Regions from separate parts of the Cytobacillus sp. FSL R7-0696 genome, predicted to be linked through region 3. Evidence: a T-box and tRNA genes for the amino acid it is inferred to sense, from the RefSeq annotation. Region 3 holds a T-box; the other regions hold tRNA genes.
The links. A T-box is a leader RNA that pairs with one kind of tRNA and senses whether it is charged. The one in region 3 lies ahead of MKX29_RS15915 (valine--tRNA ligase), so its partner is inferred to be a tRNA-Val.
Positions count from the first base shown of each region.

Region 1 (7,216 bases), 310 kb from region 3:
CCTACGGGATTCGAACCCGTGTTACCGCCGTGAAAGGGCGGTGTCTTAACCGCTTGACCAAGGGGCCAACTGGCGGAGAAGGAGGGATTTGAACCCTCGCGCCGGTTGCCCGACCTACACCCTTAGCAGGGGCGCCTCTTCAGCCACTTGAGTACTTCTCCATATGGCTCCGCAGGTAGGATTCGAACCTACGACCGTTCGGTTAACAGCCGAATGCTCTACCACTGAGCTACTGCGGAATAATATAAATGGTGGGCCTAAATGGACTCGAACCATCGACCTCACGCTTATCAGGCGTGCGCTCTAACCAGCTGAGCTATAGGCCCCTATTTAAGCGGGTGAAGGGAATCGAACCCTCATCATCAGCTTGGAAGGCTGAGGTTTTACCACTAAACTACACCCGCAATGGGGCGGCTGATGGGAATCGAACCCACGAATGTCGGAACCACAATCCGATGCGTTAACCACTTCGCCACAACCGCCATAAAAAATGGCTCAGGACGGAATCGAACCGCCGACACAAGGATTTTCAGTCCTTTGCTCTACCGACTGAGCTACTGAGCCAAAATAATAAATATGTAAATGGCGGTCCGGACGGGACTCGAACCCGCGACCTCCTGCGTGACAGGCAGGCATTCTAACCAACTGAACTACCGGACCAGATTGCGGGGGCAGGATTTGAACCTGCGACCTTCGGGTTATGAGCCCGACGAGCTACCGGACTGCTCCACCCCGCGATAATAATATGAATGGCGGAGGAAGAGGGATTCGAACCCCCGCGGGCTTTAACACCCCTGTCGGTTTTCAAGACCGATCCCTTCAGCCAGACTTGGGTATTCCTCCGAATAATGGTGGACCTTGTAGGACTCGAACCTACGACCGGACGGTTATGAGCCGTCTGCTCTAACCAGCTGAGCTAAAGGTCCATCATTCTATCTATGGTAGCGGCGGAGGGGATCGAACCCCCGACCTCACGGGTATGAACCGTACGCTCTAGCCAGCTGAGCTACACCGCCATAGAATATATTGTATAAAATTAATTGGTGGAGCCTAGCGGGATCGAACCGCTGACCTCCTGCGTGCAAAGCAGGCGCTCTCCCAGCTGAGCTAAGGCCCCTAAAATAAATATGTATATCTAGTGGTCGGGAAGACAGGATTCGAACCTGCGACCCCTTGGTCCCAAACCAAGTGCTCTACCAAGCTGAGCTACTTCCCGAAACATAACGCGCCCGAGAGGAGTCGAACCCCTAACCTTTTGATCCGTAGTCAAACGCTCTATCCAATTGAGCTACGGGCGCTTAATTTTAAAAGAATGGTGCCGAGGACCGGAATCGAACCGGTACGGTAGTCACCTACCGCAGGATTTTAAGTCCTGTGCGTCTGCCAGTTCCGCCACCCCGGCACATATTGGAGCGGAAGACGGGATTCGAACCCGCGACCCTCACCTTGGCAAGGTGATGTTCTACCACTGAACTACTTCCGCAAATATTTAAAATGGTGCGGGTGAAGGGAGTCGAACCCCCACGCCTTGCGGCGCCAGATCCTAAGTCTGGTGCGTCTGCCAATTCCGCCACACCCGCATATTAAGATGATCAAATGGTGAGCCATGAAGGACTCGAACCTTCGACCCTCTGATTAAAAGTCAGATGCTCTACCAACTGAGCTAATGGCTCGTACAAAGCACGAGTGGTGCCGGCCAGAGGACTTGAACCCCCAACCTACTGATTACAAGTCAGTTGCTCTACCAATTGAGCTAGGCCGGCAAATACACACAAAAAATGGTGGAGGATGACGGGATCGAACCGCCGACCCTCTGCTTGTAAGGCAGATGCTCTCCCAGCTGAGCTAATCCTCCAATATGTATGCCCGGCAACGTCCTACTCTCACAAGGGGACAGCCCCTAACTACCATCGGCGCTGAGAAGCTTAACTTCCGTGTTCGGTATGGGAACGGGTGTGACCTTCTCGCTATCGCCACCGGACTTTTTAAAGACATTTATTATTATAACGTCTTTTATGAAAATTTCAAGAGAAATTTTAAATCATTCTCTGAAAACTAGGTAATGTTGAAGAAGATTATTTTGAGTAATCGCCTGAATGCGTGCTGACGTACTACATAAGTAGTGCTGTCTAGCTGCGGCGGCTTGGAGCCGCCCGCATTTCGTATTGTCTAGCTACAGCGCCTAGGTGCTCGAGGTCATAAGTCAAATCTGTCATGAGGTTAAAGAACAACCTCCTGTCAAATCTGCCTTATGCTTGTCGCACCTGTGCAAGGCGCTTTCGCTTTTCGTTTTTGGTTAAGTCCTCGATCGATTAGTATTAGTCAGCTGCATGTGTCGCCACACTTCCACCTCTAACCTATCAACCTGATCATCTTTCAGGGATCTTACTAGCTTGCGCTATGGGAAATCTCATCTCGAGGGGGGCTTCATGCTTAGATGCTTTCAGCACTTATCCCTTCCGCACATAGCTACCCAGCGATGCCTTTGGCAAGACAACTGGTACACCAGCGGTGCGTCCATCCCGGTCCTCTCGTACTAAGGACAGCTCCTCTCAAATTTCCTGCGCCCACGACGGATAGGGACCGAACTGTCTCACGACGTTCTGAACCCAGCTCGCGTACCGCTTTAATGGGCGAACAGCCCAACCCTTGGGACCGACTACAGCCCCAGGATGCGATGAGCCGACATCGAGGTGCCAAACCTCCCCGTCGATGTGGACTCTTGGGGGAGATAAGCCTGTTATCCCCGGGGTAGCTTTTATCCGTTGAGCGATGGCCCTTCCATGCGGAACCACCGGATCACTAAGCCCGACTTTCGTCCCTGCTCGACTTGTAGGTCTCGCAGTCAAGCTCCCTTGTGCCTTTACACTCTACGAATGATTTCCAACCATTCTGAGGGAACCTTTGGGCGCCTCCGTTACTCTTTAGGAGGCGACCGCCCCAGTCAAACTGCCCACCTGACACTGTCTCCCATCCCGATAAGGGATGTGGGTTAGAATTTCAATACAGCCAGGGTAGTATCCCACCGACGCCTCCACCGAAGCTAGCGCTCCGGCTTCTAAGGCTCCTACCTATCCTGTACAAGCTGTACCAAAATTCAATATCAGGCTACAGTAAAGCTCCACGGGGTCTTTCCGTCCTGTCGCGGGTAACCTGCATCTTCACAGGTACTATAATTTCACCGAGTCTCTCGTTGAGACAGTGCCCAGATCGTTACGCCTTTCGTGCGGGTCGGAACTTACCCGACAAGGAATTTCGCTACCTTAGGACCGTTATAGTTACGGCCGCCGTTTACTGGGGCTTCGATTCAAAGCTTCGCGTGAGCTAACCTCTCCTCTTAACCTTCCAGCACCGGGCAGGCGTCAGCCCCTATACTTCGCCTTGCGGCTTCGCAGAGACCTGTGTTTTTGCTAAACAGTCGCCTGGGCCTATTCACTGCGGCTCATCAAGGCTTTAACACCCTAATGAGCACCCCTTCTCCCGAAGTTACGGGGTCATTTTGCCGAGTTCCTTAACGAGAGTTCTCTCGCTCACCTTAGGATTCTCTCCTCGCCTACCTGTGTCGGTTTGCGGTACGGGCACCTTATTCCTCGCTAGAGGCTTTTCTTGGCAGTGTGGAATCAAGAACTTCGGTACTAAATTTCCCTCGCTATCACAGCTCAAGGTATATGACCATGGGATTTGCCTCATGGTCCCTCTAACTGCTTAGACGCACATCCAATCGTGCGCTTACCCTATCCTCCTGCGTCCCCCCATCACTCAAACAGAATACGGTGGTACAGGAATATCAACCTGTTGTCCATCGCCTACGCTTTTCAGCCTCGGCTTAGGTCCCGACTAACCCTGAGCGGACGAGCCTTCCTCAGGAAACCTTAGGCATTCGGTGGATGGGATTCTCACCCATCTTTCGCTACTCATACCGGCATTCTCACTTCTAAGCGCTCCACCAGTCCTTACGGTCTAGCTTCAACGCCCTTAGAACGCTCTCCTACCACTGAACATCAACGATGTTCAATCCACAGCTTCGGTGATACGTTTAGCCCCGGTACATTTTCGGCGCGGAGTCACTCGACCAGTGAGCTATTACGCACTCTTTAAATGGTGGCTGCTTCTAAGCCAACATCCTGGTTGTCTAAGCAACTCCACATCCTTTTCCACTTAACGTATACTTTGGGACCTTAGCTGGTGGTCTGGGCTGTTTCCCTCTTGACTACGGATCTTATCACTCGCAGTCTGACTCCCATGGATAAATCTTTGGCATTCGGAGTTTGTCTGAATTCGGTAACCCGATGAGGGCCCCTAGTCCAAACAGTGCTCTACCTCCAAGATTCTTACGCATGAGGCTAGCCCTAAAGCTATTTCGGAGAGAACCAGCTATCTCCAAGTTCGATTGGAATTTCTCCGCTACCCACACCTCATCCCCGCACTTTTCAACGTACGTGGGTTCGGGCCTCCATCCAGTGTTACCTGGACTTCACCCTGGACATGGGTAGATCACCTGGTTTCGGGTCTACGACCACATACTCATTCGCCCTATTCAGACTCGCTTTCGCTACGGCTCCGTCTGTCCAACTTAACCTCGCATGTAATCGTAACTCGCCGGTTCATTCTACAAAAGGCACGCTATCACCCATTAACGGGCTCTAACTACTTGTAGGCACACGGTTTCAGGATCTCTTTCACTCCCCTTCCGGGGTGCTTTTCACCTTTCCCTCACGGTACTGGTTCACTATCGGTCACTAGGGAGTATTTAGCCTTGGGAGATGGTCCTCCCTGCTTCCGACGGGATTTCTCGTGTCCCGCCGTACTCAGGATCCACTCTGGAGGGAACGAAGTTTCAACTACAGGGCTTTTACCTCCTATGGCGGGCCTTTCCAGACCTCTTCGTCTATCTCGTTCCTTTGTAACTCCGTATAGAATGTCCTACAACCCCAAGAGGCAAGCCTCTTGGTTTGGGCTAATCCCGTTTCGCTCGCCGCTACTCAGGGAATCGCGTTTGCTTTCTCTTCCTCCGGGTACTTAGATGTTTCAGTTCCCCGGGTCTGCCTTCCATACCCTATGTATTCAGGTATGGATCCTATCCCATAACGGATAGGGGGTTTCCCCATTCGGAAATCTCCGGATCAAAGCTTACTTACAGCTCCCCGAAGCATATCGGTGTTAGTCCCGTCCTTCATCGGCTCCTAGTGCCAAGGCATTCACCGTGCGCCCTTATTAACTTAACCATTGTTCGGCTTGCGATAAGCTACGCATTTCGGCGTCAGCTCACTCGTCAACATCCTCATGTGCACAAGACGCACACTCCGGTGTTTCCTCGCTCGCTTCCTTGAACTGCTTGCTTCTCACAACCCTCACGGTTGTGTGTTTTAAAAAAAGTTTAGTATCTTTACTCTATTACTATTAAATAGAGAGAAAATAACTAAGGTGGCGATTACTCGGTAATCTTCTTCATTACATTATCTAGTTTTCAAAGAACGATTGATGAATAGTAAGCTTTGGTATTCTCGTCAGCTTACGCTTCCTTGAATCCTTCGCTATTTTCACCTTATTTTGAGAGATTATACTCTCAAAACTGAACGAACAGTCTAACATCAAGTAAATTCCGTATATTCCTTAGAAAGGAGGTGATCCAGCCGCACCTTCCGATACGGCTACCTTGTTACGACTTCACCCCAATCATCTGTCCCACCTTAGGCGGCTGGCTCCAAAAGGTTACCCCACCGACTTCGGGTGTTACAAACTCTCGTGGTGTGACGGGCGGTGTGTACAAGGCCCGGGAACGTATTCACCGCGGCATGCTGATCCGCGATTACTAGCGATTCCGGCTTCATGTAGGCGAGTTGCAGCCTACAATCCGAACTGAGAATGGTTTTATGGGATTGGCTAAACCTCGCGGTCTTGCAGCCCTTTGTACCATCCATTGTAGCACGTGTGTAGCCCAGGTCATAAGGGGCATGATGATTTGACGTCATCCCCACCTTCCTCCGGTTTGTCACCGGCAGTCACCTTAGAGTGCCCAACTGAATGCTGGCAACTAAGATCAAGGGTTGCGCTCGTTGCGGGACTTAACCCAACATCTCACGACACGAGCTGACGACAACCATGCACCACCTGTCACTCTGTCCCCCGAAGGGGAAAGTCCTATCTCTAGGATTGTCAGAGGATGTCAAGACCTGGTAAGGTTCTTCGCGTTGCTTCGAATTAAACCACATGCTCCACCGCTTGTGCGGGCCCCCGTCAATTCCTTTGAGTTTCAACCTTGCGGTCGTACTCCCCAGGCGGAGTGCTTAATGCGTTTGCTGCAGCACTAAAGGGCGGAAACCCTCTAACACTTAGCACTCATCGTTTACGGCGTGGACTACCAGGGTATCTAATCCTGTTTGCTCCCCACGCTTTCGCGCCTCAGCGTCAGTTACAGACCAGAAAGTCGCCTTCGCCACTGGTGTTCCTCCAAATCTCTACGCATTTCACCGCTACACTTGGAATTCCACTTTCCTCTTCTGCACTCAAGTTCCCCAGTTTCCAATGACCCTCCACGGTTGAGCCGTGGGCTTTCACATCAGACTTAAGGAACCGCCTGCGCGCGCTTTACGCCCAATAATTCCGGACAACGCTTGCCACCTACGTATTACCGCGGCTGCTGGCACGTAGTTAGCCGTGGCTTTCTGGTTAGGTACCGTCAAGGTACCGGCAGTTACTCCGGTACTTGTTCTTCCCTAACAACAGAGTTTTACGATCCGAAAACCTTCATCACTCACGCGGCGTTGCTCCGTCAGACTTTCGTCCATTGCGGAAGATTCCCTACTGCTGCCTCCCGTAGGAGTCTGGGCCGTGTCTCAGTCCCAGTGTGGCCGATCACCCTCTCAGGTCGGCTACGCATCGTCGCCTTGGTGAGCCGTTACCTCACCAACTAGCTAATGCGCCGCGGGCCCATCTGTAAGTGATAGCAGAACCATCTTTCAATCTAATTATATGTATAAATAGATATTATCCGGTATTAGCCCCGGTTTCCCGGAGTTATCCCAGTCTTACAGGCAGGTTGCCCACGTGTTACTCACCCGTCCGCCGCTAATCTTTGGGAGCAAGCTCCCTCAGATTCGCTCGACTTGCATGTATTAGGCACGCCGCCAGCGTTCGTCCTGAGCCAGGATCAAACTCTCCAATAAAGTGTTTGATTAGCTCGTTTGCACCTATGGTGCTTTGTTGCTGATAAATC
Region 1 is NZ_JBBOWA010000001.1:2,765,566-2,772,781, reverse strand. Features, by position in the region: tRNA gene MKX29_RS14520 (tRNA-Glu) at 1-67, opposite strand, end outside; tRNA gene MKX29_RS14515 (tRNA-Ser) at 71-161, opposite strand; tRNA gene MKX29_RS14510 (tRNA-Asn) at 165-239, opposite strand; tRNA gene MKX29_RS14505 (tRNA-Ile) at 250-326, opposite strand; tRNA gene MKX29_RS14500 (tRNA-Gly) at 334-404, opposite strand; tRNA gene MKX29_RS14495 (tRNA-His) at 407-482, opposite strand; tRNA gene MKX29_RS14490 (tRNA-Phe) at 492-564, opposite strand; tRNA gene MKX29_RS14485 (tRNA-Asp) at 584-660, opposite strand; tRNA gene MKX29_RS14480 (tRNA-Met) at 664-737, opposite strand; tRNA gene MKX29_RS14475 (tRNA-Ser) at 751-843, opposite strand; tRNA gene MKX29_RS14470 (tRNA-Ile) at 850-926, opposite strand; tRNA gene MKX29_RS14465 (tRNA-Met) at 940-1,016, opposite strand; tRNA gene MKX29_RS14460 (tRNA-Ala) at 1,042-1,117, opposite strand; tRNA gene MKX29_RS14455 (tRNA-Pro) at 1,140-1,216, opposite strand; tRNA gene MKX29_RS14450 (tRNA-Arg) at 1,225-1,298, opposite strand; tRNA gene MKX29_RS14445 (tRNA-Leu) at 1,314-1,402, opposite strand; tRNA gene MKX29_RS14440 (tRNA-Gly) at 1,409-1,483, opposite strand; tRNA gene MKX29_RS14435 (tRNA-Leu) at 1,496-1,580, opposite strand; tRNA gene MKX29_RS14430 (tRNA-Lys) at 1,598-1,673, opposite strand; tRNA gene MKX29_RS14425 (tRNA-Thr) at 1,688-1,763, opposite strand; tRNA gene MKX29_RS14420 (tRNA-Val) at 1,780-1,855, opposite strand; rRNA gene rrf (5S ribosomal RNA) at 1,865-1,981, opposite strand; rRNA gene MKX29_RS14410 (23S ribosomal RNA) at 2,293-5,225, opposite strand; rRNA gene MKX29_RS14405 (16S ribosomal RNA) at 5,618-7,166, opposite strand.
Region 1: it encodes a tRNA-Val, which carries the amino acid that the T-box ahead of MKX29_RS15915 (valine--tRNA ligase) is inferred to sense. The anticodon was not compared.

Region 2 (7,216 bases), 550 kb from region 3:
CGAGTATAATCGGCAATTTGACCGTTACACTGACCGTTTCATTTGACGGGCTAGAAGGTTGATATAGCGGGCTTTTCAGCGAGAGCTTTGACGCGCCTTAGAGGATTCGAACCTCTGACCCACAGCTTAGAAGGCTGTTGCTCTATCCAGCTGAGCTAAAGGCGCAAACTAAAATATGTATGGCTCCGCAGGTAGGATTCGAACCTACGACCGTTCGGTTAACAGCCGAATGCTCTACCACTGAGCTACTGCGGAATAATATAAATGGTGGGCCTAAATGGACTCGAACCATCGACCTCACGCTTATCAGGCGTGCGCTCTAACCAGCTGAGCTATAGGCCCCTATTTAAGCGGGTGAAGGGAATCGAACCCTCATCATCAGCTTGGAAGGCTGAGGTTTTACCACTAAACTACACCCGCATTTAAGAACTTCAACATACCGGTGGTCGGGGTCGAACCGACACTCCCGAAGGAACACGATTTTGAGTCGTGCGCGTCTGCCAATTCCGCCACACCGGCATAAAGGCAACACCCGGATTTGAACCGGGGATAAAGGTTTTGCAGACCTCTGCCTTACCACTTGGCTATGCTGCCATAACTGGGCTAGTAGGGTTCGAACCTACGAATGACGGAATCAAAATCCGTTGCCTTACCACTTGGCTATAGCCCAACAAAATATTTAAAAATGGGGCGGCTGATGGGAATCGAACCCACGAATGTCGGAACCACAATCCGATGCGTTAACCACTTCGCCACAACCGCCATGAATGGCAGGGGTAGTAGGAATCGAACCCACATCAAAGGTTTTGGAGACCTTCGTTTTACCATTAAACTATACCCCTAGATGGTGGAGGGGGGCAGATTCGAACTGCCGAACCCGAAGGAGCGGATTTACAGTCCGCCGCGTTTAGCCACTTCGCTACCCCTCCAAAAAAGAATAAATGGTGGCTCAGGACGGAATCGAACCGCCGACACAAGGATTTTCAGTCCTTTGCTCTACCGACTGAGCTACTGAGCCAAAATAATAAATATGTAAATGGCGGTCCGGACGGGACTCGAACCCGCGACCTCCTGCGTGACAGGCAGGCATTCTAACCAACTGAACTACCGGACCAGATTGCGGGGGCAGGATTTGAACCTGCGACCTTCGGGTTATGAGCCCGACGAGCTACCGGACTGCTCCACCCCGCGATAATAAATATTAATGGCGGAGGAAGAGGGATTCGAACCCCCGCGGGCTTTAACACCCCTGTCGGTTTTCAAGACCGATCCCTTCAGCCAGACTTGGGTATTCCTCCATTAATAAAAAAGCAATAGCGGCGGAGGGGATCGAACCCCCGACCTCACGGGTATGAACCGTACGCTCTAGCCAGCTGAGCTACACCGCCATAAAATATATTTTATAAAAATTAAATTGGTGGAGCCTAGCGGGATCGAACCGCTGACCTCCTGCGTGCAAAGCAGGCGCTCTCCCAGCTGAGCTAAGGCCCCTAAAAAGTATTCGTGGTCGGGAAGACAGGATTCGAACCTGCGACCCCTTGGTCCCAAACCAAGTGCTCTACCAAGCTGAGCTACTTCCCGAAATAAAGCGCGCCCGAGAGGAGTCGAACCCCTAACCTTTTGATCCGTAGTCAAACGCTCTATCCAATTGAGCTACGGGCGCATCTGGAGCGGAAGACGGGATTCGAACCCGCGACCCTCACCTTGGCAAGGTGATGTTCTACCACTGAACTACTTCCGCAACTATTCATTATAAAACTAATGCGGGTGAAGGGAGTCGAACCCCCACGCCTTGCGGCGCCAGATCCTAAGTCTGGTGCGTCTGCCAATTCCGCCACACCCGCAAATTTAAATGGTGAGCCATGAAGGACTCGAACCTTCGACCCTCTGATTAAAAGTCAGATGCTCTACCAACTGAGCTAATGGCTCGTACAAAGCACGAGTGGTGCCGGCCAGAGGACTTGAACCCCCAACCTACTGATTACAAGTCAGTTGCTCTACCAATTGAGCTAGGCCGGCAAATATACAAAAAAATGGTGGAGGATGACGGGATCGAACCGCCGACCCTCTGCTTGTAAGGCAGATGCTCTCCCAGCTGAGCTAATCCTCCAAAATGGTGACCCCTACGGGATTCGAACCCGTGTTACCGCCGTGAAAGGGCGGTGTCTTAACCGCTTGACCAAGGGGCCAAAAAATAACCCCAAAAAATGGGGTAGTTTGCCCGGCAGCGTCCTACTCTCACAAGGGGACAGCCCCTAACTACCATCGGCGCTGAGAAGCTTAACTTCCGTGTTCGGTATGGGAACGGGTGTGACCTTCTCGCTATCGCCACCGAACTATAAAATTGTAAGGGAATCGTTCCCTCAAAACTAGGTAATGTTGAAGAAGATTGTTATTGAGTAATCGCCTGAATGCGTACTGTAGGCTACTACTTACGTAGTGCTGTCTAGCTGCGGCGGCTAGTAGCCGCCCGCATTTCGAATTGTCCAGCTACAGCGCCTAGGTGCTCGAGGTCATAAGTCAAATTTGTCATGAGGTTAAAGAACAACCTCCTGTCAAATCCGTCTTATGCTTGTCGCACCTGTGCAAGGCGCTTTCGCTTTTCGTTTTGGTTAAGTCCTCGATCGATTAGTATTAGTCAGCTACATGTGTCGCCACACTTCCACCTCTAACCTATCAACCTGATCATCTTTCAGGGATCTTACTAGCTTGCGCTATGGGAAATCTCATCTCGAGGGGGGCTTCATGCTTAGATGCTTTCAGCACTTATCCCTTCCGCACATAGCTACCCAGCGATGCCTTTGGCAAGACAACTGGTACACCAGCGGTGCGTCCATCCCGGTCCTCTCGTACTAAGGACAGCTCCTCTCAAATTTCCTGCGCCCACGACGGATAGGGACCGAACTGTCTCACGACGTTCTGAACCCAGCTCGCGTACCGCTTTAATGGGCGAACAGCCCAACCCTTGGGACCGACTACAGCCCCAGGATGCGATGAGCCGACATCGAGGTGCCAAACCTCCCCGTCGATGTGGACTCTTGGGGGAGATAAGCCTGTTATCCCCGGGGTAGCTTTTATCCGTTGAGCGATGGCCCTTCCATGCGGAACCACCGGATCACTAAGCCCGACTTTCGTCCCTGCTCGACTTGTAGGTCTCGCAGTCAAGCTCCCTTGTGCCTTTACACTCTACGAATGATTTCCAACCATTCTGAGGGAACCTTTGGGCGCCTCCGTTACTCTTTAGGAGGCGACCGCCCCAGTCAAACTGCCCACCTGACACTGTCTCCCATCCCGATAAGGGATGTGGGTTAGAATTTCAATACAGCCAGGGTAGTATCCCACCGACGCCTCCACCGAAGCTAGCGCTCCGGCTTCTAAGGCTCCTACCTATCCTGTACAAGCTGTACCAAAATTCAATATCAGGCTACAGTAAAGCTCCACGGGGTCTTTCCGTCCTGTCGCGGGTAACCTGCATCTTCACAGGTACTATAATTTCACCGAGTCTCTCGTTGAGACAGTGCCCAGATCGTTACGCCTTTCGTGCGGGTCGGAACTTACCCGACAAGGAATTTCGCTACCTTAGGACCGTTATAGTTACGGCCGCCGTTTACTGGGGCTTCGATTCAAAGCTTCGCGTGAGCTAACCTCTCCTCTTAACCTTCCAGCACCGGGCAGGCGTCAGCCCCTATACTTCGCCTTGCGGCTTCGCAGAGACCTGTGTTTTTGCTAAACAGTCGCCTGGGCCTATTCACTGCGGCTCATCAAGGCTTTAACACCCTAATGAGCACCCCTTCTCCCGAAGTTACGGGGTCATTTTGCCGAGTTCCTTAACGAGAGTTCTCTCGCTCACCTTAGGATTCTCTCCTCGCCTACCTGTGTCGGTTTGCGGTACGGGCACCTTATTCCTCGCTAGAGGCTTTTCTTGGCAGTGTGGAATCAAGAACTTCGGTACTAAATTTCCCTCGCTATCACAGCTCAAGGTATATGACCATGGGATTTGCCTCATGGTCCCTCTAACTGCTTAGACGCACATCCAATCGTGCGCTTACCCTATCCTCCTGCGTCCCCCCATCACTCAAACAGAATACGGTGGTACAGGAATATCAACCTGTTGTCCATCGCCTACGCTTTTCAGCCTCGGCTTAGGTCCCGACTAACCCTGAGCGGACGAGCCTTCCTCAGGAAACCTTAGGCATTCGGTGGATGGGATTCTCACCCATCTTTCGCTACTCATACCGGCATTCTCACTTCTAAGCGCTCCACCAGTCCTTACGGTCTAGCTTCAACGCCCTTAGAACGCTCTCCTACCACTGAACATCAACGATGTTCAATCCACAGCTTCGGTGATACGTTTAGCCCCGGTACATTTTCGGCGCGGAGTCACTCGACCAGTGAGCTATTACGCACTCTTTAAATGGTGGCTGCTTCTAAGCCAACATCCTGGTTGTCTAAGCAACTCCACATCCTTTTCCACTTAACGTATACTTTGGGACCTTAGCTGGTGGTCTGGGCTGTTTCCCTCTTGACTACGGATCTTATCACTCGCAGTCTGACTCCCATGGATAAATCTTTGGCATTCGGAGTTTGTCTGAATTCGGTAACCCGATGAGGGCCCCTAGTCCAAACAGTGCTCTACCTCCAAGATTCTTACGCATGAGGCTAGCCCTAAAGCTATTTCGGAGAGAACCAGCTATCTCCAAGTTCGATTGGAATTTCTCCGCTACCCACACCTCATCCCCGCACTTTTCAACGTACGTGGGTTCGGGCCTCCATCCAGTGTTACCTGGACTTCACCCTGGACATGGGTAGATCACCTGGTTTCGGGTCTACGACCACATACTCATTCGCCCTATTCAGACTCGCTTTCGCTACGGCTCCGTCTGTCCAACTTAACCTCGCATGTAATCGTAACTCGCCGGTTCATTCTACAAAAGGCACGCTATCACCCATTAACGGGCTCTAACTACTTGTAGGCACACGGTTTCAGGATCTCTTTCACTCCCCTTCCGGGGTGCTTTTCACCTTTCCCTCACGGTACTGGTTCACTATCGGTCACTAGGGAGTATTTAGCCTTGGGAGATGGTCCTCCCTGCTTCCGACGGGATTTCTCGTGTCCCGCCGTACTCAGGATCCACTCTGGAGGGAACGAAGTTTCAACTACAGGGCTTTTACCTCCTATGGCGGGCCTTTCCAGACCTCTTCGTCTATCTCGTTCCTTTGTAACTCCGTATAGAATGTCCTACAACCCCAAGAGGCAAGCCTCTTGGTTTGGGCTAATCCCGTTTCGCTCGCCGCTACTCAGGGAATCGCGTTTGCTTTCTCTTCCTCCGGGTACTTAGATGTTTCAGTTCCCCGGGTCTGCCTTCCATACCCTATGTATTCAGGTATGGATCCTATCCCATAACGGATAGGGGGTTTCCCCATTCGGAAATCTCCGGATCAAAGCTTACTTACAGCTCCCCGAAGCATATCGGTGTTAGTCCCGTCCTTCATCGGCTCCTAGTGCCAAGGCATTCACCGTGCGCCCTTATTAACTTAACCATTGTTCGGCTTGCGATAAGCTACGCATTTCGGCGTCAGCTCACTCGTCAACATCCTCATGTGCACAAGACGCACACTCCGGTGTTTCCTCGCTCGCTTCCTTGAACTGCTTGCTTCTCACAACCCTCACGGTTGTGTTTTCTTAAAAAAGTTTAGTATCTTTACTCTATTACTATTAAATAGAGAGAAAATAACTAAGGTGGCGATTACTCGGTAATCTTCTTCATTACATTATCTAGTTTTCAAAGAACGATTAATGAATGGTAAGCTTTGGTATTCTCGTCAGCTTACGCTTCCTTGAATCCTTCGCTATTTTCATCTTATTTTGAGAGATTATACTCTCAAAACTGAACGAACAGTCTAACATCAAGTTAATTCCGTATATTCCTTAGAAAGGAGGTGATCCAGCCGCACCTTCCGATACGGCTACCTTGTTACGACTTCACCCCAATCATCTGTCCCACCTTAGGCGGCTGGCTCCAAAAGGTTACCCCACCGACTTCGGGTGTTACAAACTCTCGTGGTGTGACGGGCGGTGTGTACAAGGCCCGGGAACGTATTCACCGCGGCATGCTGATCCGCGATTACTAGCGATTCCGGCTTCATGTAGGCGAGTTGCAGCCTACAATCCGAACTGAGAATGGTTTTATGGGATTGGCTAAACCTCGCGGTCTTGCAGCCCTTTGTACCATCCATTGTAGCACGTGTGTAGCCCAGGTCATAAGGGGCATGATGATTTGACGTCATCCCCACCTTCCTCCGGTTTGTCACCGGCAGTCACCTTAGAGTGCCCAACTGAATGCTGGCAACTAAGATCAAGGGTTGCGCTCGTTGCGGGACTTAACCCAACATCTCACGACACGAGCTGACGACAACCATGCACCACCTGTCACTCTGTCCCCCGAAGGGGAAAGTCCTATCTCTAGGATTGTCAGAGGATGTCAAGACCTGGTAAGGTTCTTCGCGTTGCTTCGAATTAAACCACATGCTCCACCGCTTGTGCGGGCCCCCGTCAATTCCTTTGAGTTTCAACCTTGCGGTCGTACTCCCCAGGCGGAGTGCTTAATGCGTTTGCTGCAGCACTAAAGGGCGGAAACCCTCTAACACTTAGCACTCATCGTTTACGGCGTGGACTACCAGGGTATCTAATCCTGTTTGCTCCCCACGCTTTCGCGCCTCAGCGTCAGTTACAGACCAGAAAGTCGCCTTCGCCACTGGTGTTCCTCCAAATCTCTACGCATTTCACCGCTACACTTGGAATTCCACTTTCCTCTTCTGCACTCAAGTTCCCCAGTTTCCAATGACCCTCCACGGTTGAGCCGTGGGCTTTCACATCAGACTTAAAGAACCGCCTGCGCGCGCTTTACGCCCAATAATTCCGGACAACGCTTGCCACCTACGTATTACCGCGGCTGCTGGCACGTAGTTAGCCGTGGCTTTCTGGTTAGGTACCGTCAAGGTACCGGCAGTTACTCCGATACTTGTTCTTCCCTAACAACAGAGTTTTACGATCCGAAAACCTTCATCACTCACGCGGCGTTGCTCCGTCAGACTTTCGTCCATTGCGGAAGATTCCCTACTGCTGCCTCCCGTAGGAGTCTGGGCCGTGTCTCAGTCCCAGTGTGGCCGATCACCCTCTCAGGTCGGCTACGCATCGTCGCCTTGGTGAGCCGTT
Region 2 is NZ_JBBOWA010000001.1:2,529,213-2,536,428, reverse strand. Features, by position in the region: tRNA gene MKX29_RS13060 (tRNA-Arg) at 92-165, opposite strand; tRNA gene MKX29_RS13055 (tRNA-Asn) at 181-255, opposite strand; tRNA gene MKX29_RS13050 (tRNA-Ile) at 266-342, opposite strand; tRNA gene MKX29_RS13045 (tRNA-Gly) at 350-420, opposite strand; tRNA gene MKX29_RS13040 (tRNA-Leu) at 438-519, opposite strand; tRNA gene MKX29_RS13035 (tRNA-Cys) at 524-594, opposite strand; tRNA gene MKX29_RS13030 (tRNA-Gln) at 599-670, opposite strand; tRNA gene MKX29_RS13025 (tRNA-His) at 687-762, opposite strand; tRNA gene MKX29_RS13020 (tRNA-Trp) at 769-842, opposite strand; tRNA gene MKX29_RS13015 (tRNA-Tyr) at 846-929, opposite strand; tRNA gene MKX29_RS13010 (tRNA-Phe) at 943-1,018, opposite strand; tRNA gene MKX29_RS13005 (tRNA-Asp) at 1,038-1,114, opposite strand; tRNA gene MKX29_RS13000 (tRNA-Met) at 1,118-1,191, opposite strand; tRNA gene MKX29_RS12995 (tRNA-Ser) at 1,206-1,298, opposite strand; tRNA gene MKX29_RS12990 (tRNA-Met) at 1,315-1,388, opposite strand; tRNA gene MKX29_RS12985 (tRNA-Ala) at 1,416-1,491, opposite strand; tRNA gene MKX29_RS12980 (tRNA-Pro) at 1,505-1,581, opposite strand; tRNA gene MKX29_RS12975 (tRNA-Arg) at 1,590-1,663, opposite strand; tRNA gene MKX29_RS12970 (tRNA-Gly) at 1,667-1,741, opposite strand; tRNA gene MKX29_RS12965 (tRNA-Leu) at 1,763-1,844, opposite strand; tRNA gene MKX29_RS12960 (tRNA-Lys) at 1,854-1,929, opposite strand; tRNA gene MKX29_RS12955 (tRNA-Thr) at 1,944-2,019, opposite strand; tRNA gene MKX29_RS12950 (tRNA-Val) at 2,035-2,110, opposite strand; tRNA gene MKX29_RS12945 (tRNA-Glu) at 2,115-2,189, opposite strand; rRNA gene rrf (5S ribosomal RNA) at 2,220-2,336, opposite strand; rRNA gene MKX29_RS12935 (23S ribosomal RNA) at 2,609-5,541, opposite strand; rRNA gene MKX29_RS12930 (16S ribosomal RNA) at 5,934-7,216, opposite strand, start outside.
Region 2: it encodes a tRNA-Val, which carries the amino acid that the T-box ahead of MKX29_RS15915 (valine--tRNA ligase) is inferred to sense. The anticodon was not compared.

Region 3 (7,216 bases):
TAAAATAGTTAAATTTGAAGGCTGTTATCACGGTCATGGAGATTCTCTCTTAATTAAAGCCGGTTCTGGTGTAGCTACACTTGGATTGCCTGATAGTCCTGGTGTGCCTGAAGGTATTGCAAAGAATACGATTACAGTTCCATACAATGATCTTGAAGGTGTGAAATACGCTTTTGAACAATTTGGTGAAGATATCGCTGCCATCATTGTTGAACCTGTTGCTGGTAATATGGGAGTTGTTCCACCAGTAGAAGGATTTTTACAAGGGTTACGTGATGTGACAACTGAATACGGTGCCCTTCTTATTTTTGATGAGGTAATGACAGGTTTCCGTGTTGATTATAACTGTGCCCAAGGTTTCTTCGGCGTTACACCTGATTTAACTTGCTTAGGAAAAGTAATAGGTGGTGGACTGCCTGTTGGTGCTTACGGTGGTAAACGAGAAATTATGGAGCAGGTTGCACCAAGTGGCCCGATTTATCAGGCAGGTACATTATCAGGTAACCCGCTTGCGATGGCTGCAGGTTATGCAACATTAAGTCAATTAACACCGGATACGTATGCTAACTTTATTAAGAAAGCTGATAAACTCGAATTAGGCTTGAGAACAGCAGCAGAAAAATATGAGATTCCACATACAATTAACCGGGCAGGATCGATGATTGGTCTATTTTTTACAAATGAAGATGTCATTAATTATGATCAAGCGAGAACGTCTAATCTTGACTTCTTTGCCTCTTATTATCGTGAAATGGCACTTCAAGGCGTATTCCTTCCACCATCACAATTTGAAGGTTTATTCCTGTCTACAGCATTAACGGATGAAGATATTGATCAAACAATTGCCGCAGCTGAAAAGGCATTTGCGAAATTGAAATAAGTTTTTAGCGAACAAATTCCGGAATGGAATTGTTCGCTTTTTTATTCTCAATCGAAAGATGTCAATCTTTTAGAGAGTAGGGCAAAGAGAAGAGCAACGGTAGACAGAATGAGAAAAAGAGAGTTTGGTGCATTGAAATGGCTCACATCGAAAAATAGTCAAAGTGGAGAGTGGGAAAGATGTGAGATTTTAAATTCACAACCCCTAAATTAATCTATTTCTCTTTAACAATATAGTTATTCTATCGAAGACGCGCTCCTTTCTAAGTAAAGTAATCATAATTCACTTTTCCTCCTCATAAAGTGTAAGAGAAAAGATGTTATTGTTTTGATGATATGGGAGGAGGAGTCGAATATGTCTCAAGGAAATCCGTCGAACTTGCGGTTTTCATTAGAGGAATCCGTTTGGTTTCAAAAAGGACAGGAAGTATCACAATTACTTTCGATTTCACTTGATCCGAATATAACGATTCAGGATAGTGAGCAGTATGTAACGATTCAAGGTGCACTAGAACTAACAGGCGAATATCATCGTGATGAATCAACCGAGGACAGTATGAATGAACCGCCATCTACATTAAGGTTTATCCAATCTGTGGAAGAAAGGGAAGAGGGGGTATGTGAGTTTACACACTACTTTCCTGTAGATATTACGATCCCGAATAACCGTATTGAGAGATTGGATGATATTGATGTCCAAGTAGAGTCATTTGATTATATGTTTCCTGAAAGAAGTTGCATGAAACTCCATGCTAATTTGACGATATCTGGTTTGTATGGTGACCAACAGCATGTGGCATATACTGAGGATGAGAATAACGTGCTTGAGCTTGATACGGTAGAACGTTCAACGGTTCAGGATCAAGAAGAAGAAGAAGAAGAAGACACCAGTCGTGAAGAAGAACAAACAGAAATTAACTTCTCCCTACCAGAGGAGAATGAAAAAGATGAAGATGTGTTTGTTGCTGAAGCGAAGCAGGAGCCAGAAGTGGTTGAAGAAGAACCGGTATTAAATCGATCCTTACCTATTCTTGAGCCTCAAGAAGAAGAACCCATTGATATGCCAGAGGTTTCTTTTATAGCTAATCGATATGAAGAGAAAAAGCAGGAAGCAGAAGAGATTTTTGAGGTTAAGCAAGTAGAAGAAACAAAACCAGTTCAAGAGCTTGAAGAAGTGACAGATGAGCTTGAATCCTCTTCAGAAGAAGTGAAACCACAAAAGAAAAAAGTAAAAGGCAAGAAAAGCATGAGTTTGACGGAATTTTTTGCTCGTAAAGAAGATGAAGAACAATTGACGAAGGTTAAGGTATGTATTGTCCAGCCTAATGATACGATTGATCTTATTTCAGAAAGATATGATGTGACACCACAAACATTAATGAGAGCCAATCAACTAGAATTGAATCAAGAAGTGCATGAAGGCCAAGTTTTATATATCCCTGTAGCTGTTACAAACTAGCGGGTAAGGGGGCACATTATGAGCAGATCTCCATCGGTCTGCTCGCATTTTTATCAGTGTCACTTGTTTACTTACACAGTTTAGGTAAGCGAGGAAAGAGAGTGGTCTAAGTGGCAAAGGAAAATAGATTAAAAAAATATGGTCCAATCTTAAAACACTATGCACTTGAGCCTAATTTCATCGAAAGTTTTGGTAGCGTTCAAAAAGTTTACTCTAGCAAAGGTGTTTTTTCTTTGAAAAAAATAAAAGCAAATCATGGTGCGGACTTCATACGTTATATTCAACAATTATACCAAATGGGGTACAACCGGATCGTCCCGATTTATCCGACGGTTGATGGTAGGTATGCCGTTTTACACAACCAAAAGCTGTATTATTTAATGCCTTGGCTACCTAATGAGATTAAAGAAGATCAATTTGAACGGCATCAACAAATGTTTAGAGAACTTGCTCGCTTGCATGTCTTAAGTACGAAAGAAGTGGAAGTTTCTAAGGAAGAACGTGAAGAGCATTATGAAAATACGTTACTAGAATGGGAAAAGCAGAGTGAATTTTTGGATGGTTTTATTGAAACATGTGAATCTAGGGAATATTTATCTCCTTATGAATTGATGTTTACACAATATTATAATGATATCGCTCAAGCGTTAACTTTCTCAACCAAGAAGTTAAAGGATTGGTACGAAAAAACGAAGGAAGAGGAAAAAGTTCGTACAGCTGTTATACATGGAAAAATTTCTACCGAACATTTCTTGTATGATGAGCGCGGATATGGCTATTTTTTGAATTTTGAAGAAGCGAAGAGAAGTTCACCTATGCATGATCTTCTTCCGTTCTTATCAAGGTCTTTAAAAACCTTTCCAAAGCGTGCCGACGATGCTGTCGATTGGATTTACACTTATTTTAAGCATTATCCGTTTAGAGAAGATGAAATGCTGTTATTTCAAAGTTATTTTGCTCATCCAGGGCCTGTCATTCGCGCAGCAGAAAAATATCATAATGGTAAGTCAAAAAAGAATGAAAGAAAGCATGTAGAGCATATACAAAGGCAATTTTGGTTATTAAAAAATACGGAATATGTGGCCATGAGAATTGATGAAATTGAGCGTCAGAAAAAACAAGCACAAGAAGCAGCTGAGAAAGCGAATGCAGAACAAGAAGGAGCCCAAAATGGATAAAAACTGGGCTCCTATATTCATTTTAAGAGAATCCAAATGAAAATTAAACGCCCTCTGTAAAAGCAAGGTCTATATCATAGAGTATACCTTTCTACCTCTCCTCGAAAGTTTACATTTAGGTTGTGGATTTCTCTTGCATCCTCATCCCGCGCATAATTGCCTCATACATAGGCAGGCTCAAAATAGGAGCAATTTTTTTACAGGTTTGTTCCCTTTTTTCATTATCATGTATATAATAAAAAAAATTGGTCATCCTTATTGACTATAGTGACTGTTTTTAGGTAGTATTACTTTATATTCAAACAAATGAAAAGCTTTGATAGGGAAGAGTACATTGGCGCTTTGCTTTAAGAGAGGAAAATCAATTGCTGTGAGATTTTCTAAGCGAACCCATTGGAAGGTCGCCCTGGAGCTTCTTTCGTGAACGTAGGTTCTATTATTAGCGAAAGACGGGAACGCCGTTATCCATTCGAGAGTCAATTACTAAAGTTTATGGTAATTGAAAAAAAGGTGGTACCGCGGAAGCAACTCCATTCGTCCTTTTTGTGACGAGTGGAGTTTTTTATTTTGCTTTTGTTTGATTGTTAACGATAAGCGAATGTGAGAAAGGATGAATAGGCGATGGAAGAGAATAATATCACGATGCCAACAAAATATGACCCTCAGTCTATTGAACAAGGTCGTTATGATTGGTGGTTAAAAGGAAAATATTTTGAGGCAAAAGATGATCCGGAGAAAAAACCTTATACTATTGTGATACCGCCACCAAATGTAACGGGAAGATTGCATCTTGGTCATGCATGGGATACAACGCTTCAAGATATTTTGACGAGAATGAAGCGCATGCAAGGCTATGATGTTCTGTGGTTACCTGGTATGGACCATGCAGGTATTGCTACTCAAGCAAAGGTTGAGCAAAAACTTCGTGAAGAAGGAAAAAGCCGTTATGATTTAGGTCGAGAAGCGTTTGTAGAAGAAACGTGGAAATGGACGAATGAATATAAAGGACATATTAGACAACAATGGTCTAAGCTTGGTCTCGGTCTAGATTATAACCGTGAACGCTTTACATTAGATGAAGGGTTATCAGATGCTGTACAAGAAGTCTTCGTTGCTTTATATAATAAAGGCTTGATTTATAGAGGCGAGTATATTATTAACTGGGACCCTTCTACTAAAACAGCTTTATCTGATATAGAAGTTATCCATAAAGATGTGCAAGGTGCGTTCTATCATATGCGCTATCCATTAACAGATGGTAGCGGCCATATTGAAATTGCGACAACAAGACCTGAAACGATGTTAGGTGATACAGCGGTTGCCGTTCACCCTAAAGATGAGCGTTATCAACATTTGATCGGTAAAACGGTGAAACTGCCTATAACTGGAAGAGAAATTCCGATTGTTGCAGATGATTATGTTGACATGGAATTTGGTTCAGGAGCAGTGAAAATTACACCAGCTCATGACCCGAATGACTTTGAAATTGGTAATCGTCATAACTTAACAAGAATTCTAGTAATGAATGAAGACGGGTCAATGAATGAGAATGCTGGCAAATATCAAGGGTTAGATCGTTTTGAATGCCGTAAACAAATCGTTAAAGATTTGCAAGAAGAAGGTATTCTTTTTGAAATTGAAGAGCATCTTCATTCTGTGGGTCATTCAGAACGTAGTGGGGCGGTTGTAGAACCTTATTTATCTACACAATGGTTTGTAAAAATGCAACCACTTGCGGATGCGTCGGTTGATTTGCAAAAGGGTGAAGATAAAGTCAACTTCGTTCCAGATCGTTTTGAAAATACGTATTTACGCTGGATGGAAAATATTCGTGATTGGTGTATTTCTCGTCAACTATGGTGGGGTCATCGCATCCCAGCTTGGTATCATAAGGAAACAGGTGAAGTATATGTAGGAACAGAAGCACCGAGTGATAGTGAGAACTGGAAACAAGATGAAGATGTGCTTGATACATGGTTTTCATCCGCGTTATGGCCATTCTCCACATTAGGTTGGCCGAATGAAGAAAGTGCTGATTTTAAACGCTATTATCCGACTGATGCGTTAGTAACCGGCTATGATATCATTTTCTTCTGGGTATCTAGAATGATTTTCCAAGGTATTGAATTTACTGGTGGTCGTCCATTTAAAGATGTACTTATTCATGGATTGGTTCGCGATGCGGAAGGTCGTAAGATGAGTAAGTCACTAGGTAATGGCGTTGATCCAATGGATGTAATTGAGAAATACGGTGCAGACTCCTTGCGCTATTTCTTATCAACAGGAAGCTCACCAGGCCAGGATCTGCGTTTCAGCTTTGAAAAAGTAGAATCTACGTGGAATTTTGCCAATAAAATATGGAACGCTTCTCGATTTGCCTTAATGAACATGAATGGATTAACTTATGATGAAATTGATTTAACCGGTGAAAAATCGGTTGCAGATAAATGGATTTTAACTCGCTTAAATGAAACAATTGAAACGGTAACAAGGTTGTCCGATCGTTATGAGTTTGGTGAAGTGGGCAGAATCCTCTATAACTTCATTTGGGATGATTTCTGTGACTGGTATATTGAAATGGCAAAACTGCCATTATACGGTGAAGATGAAGCAGCTAAACAGACAACAAGATCTGTTCTCGCTTATGTACTAGACCAAACAATGAGATTATTGCATCCATTCATGCCGTTTATTACAGAGGAAATCTGGCAAAACCTTCCTCATAAAGGAGAATCGATTACAGTTGCCTCTTGGCCGACTGTGAATGAAGAGCTTTCCGATAAGGCAGCAGCAGAAGAAATGAAACTGCTTGTAGAAATTATTCGTTCTGTACGTAATATTCGTGCAGAGGTAAACACACCATTGAGTAAGAAGATTGATATGCTCATCAAAACAAAAGATGAAAAAGTACAGAAGGTTTTAAGTAAAAATGTTGGTTATATTGAACGCTTCTGTAATCCTGAGCAATTAACCATTGCGATTGATGCAAAAGCACCTGATAAAGCGATGACAGCGATTGTTACTGGAGCAGAAATTATTCTGCCATTAGCAGGTTTAATTAATATTGATGAAGAAATTGCTCGTTTACAAAAAGAATGGGATAAGTTAAATAAAGAAGTAGAACGTGTTCAGAAAAAATTAAGCAATGAAGGTTTTATTAAGAAAGCACCTGAAAAAGTGATCGCTGAAGAAAAAGCGAAAGAACAAGATTATAGCGAAAAACGTTCAGCAGTTGAAGCAAGAATGAACGAATTAAAAGGTGAATAAGGTATAATAGGAGAGGAGGCGAAATATCGTCTCCTCTTATAATGGTTATATTAATAAAGGTGGCAGATAGAAATGTTTACAACATATGAAGAAGCAATTGGTTGGATTCATTCTCGTCTTCGTCTTGGGATCAAACCAGGATTACAAAGGATGGAATGGATGATGGAAAAGTTGAATCATCCAGAAAGAAGACTGAAGGTTATACATATAGGGGGAACGAATGGTAAAGGTTCGACACTAGCTTATATCCACTCAATCCTTGAAGCAGAAGGGATTATGGTAGGTACATTTACTTCTCCATATATAGAGCAATTCAATGAACGGATTACATTAGGCGGCAAGCCGATTTCTGATAAAGATATTGTCCAGCTAGTGAATGATATTTATCCGCTTGCAGTAGAGCTCGAAGGATCAGAACTAGGAGAGCCATCTG
Region 3 is NZ_JBBOWA010000001.1:3,075,502-3,082,717, forward strand. Features, by position in the region: gene hemL (glutamate-1-semialdehyde 2,1-aminomutase) at 1-880, shown strand, start outside; gene spoVID (stage VI sporulation protein D) at 1,235-2,338, shown strand; gene ysxE (spore coat protein YsxE) at 2,449-3,516, shown strand; T-box leader at 3,824-4,061, shown strand; gene MKX29_RS15915 (valine--tRNA ligase) at 4,138-6,783, shown strand; gene MKX29_RS15920 (bifunctional folylpolyglutamate synthase/dihydrofolate synthase) at 6,856-7,216, shown strand, end outside.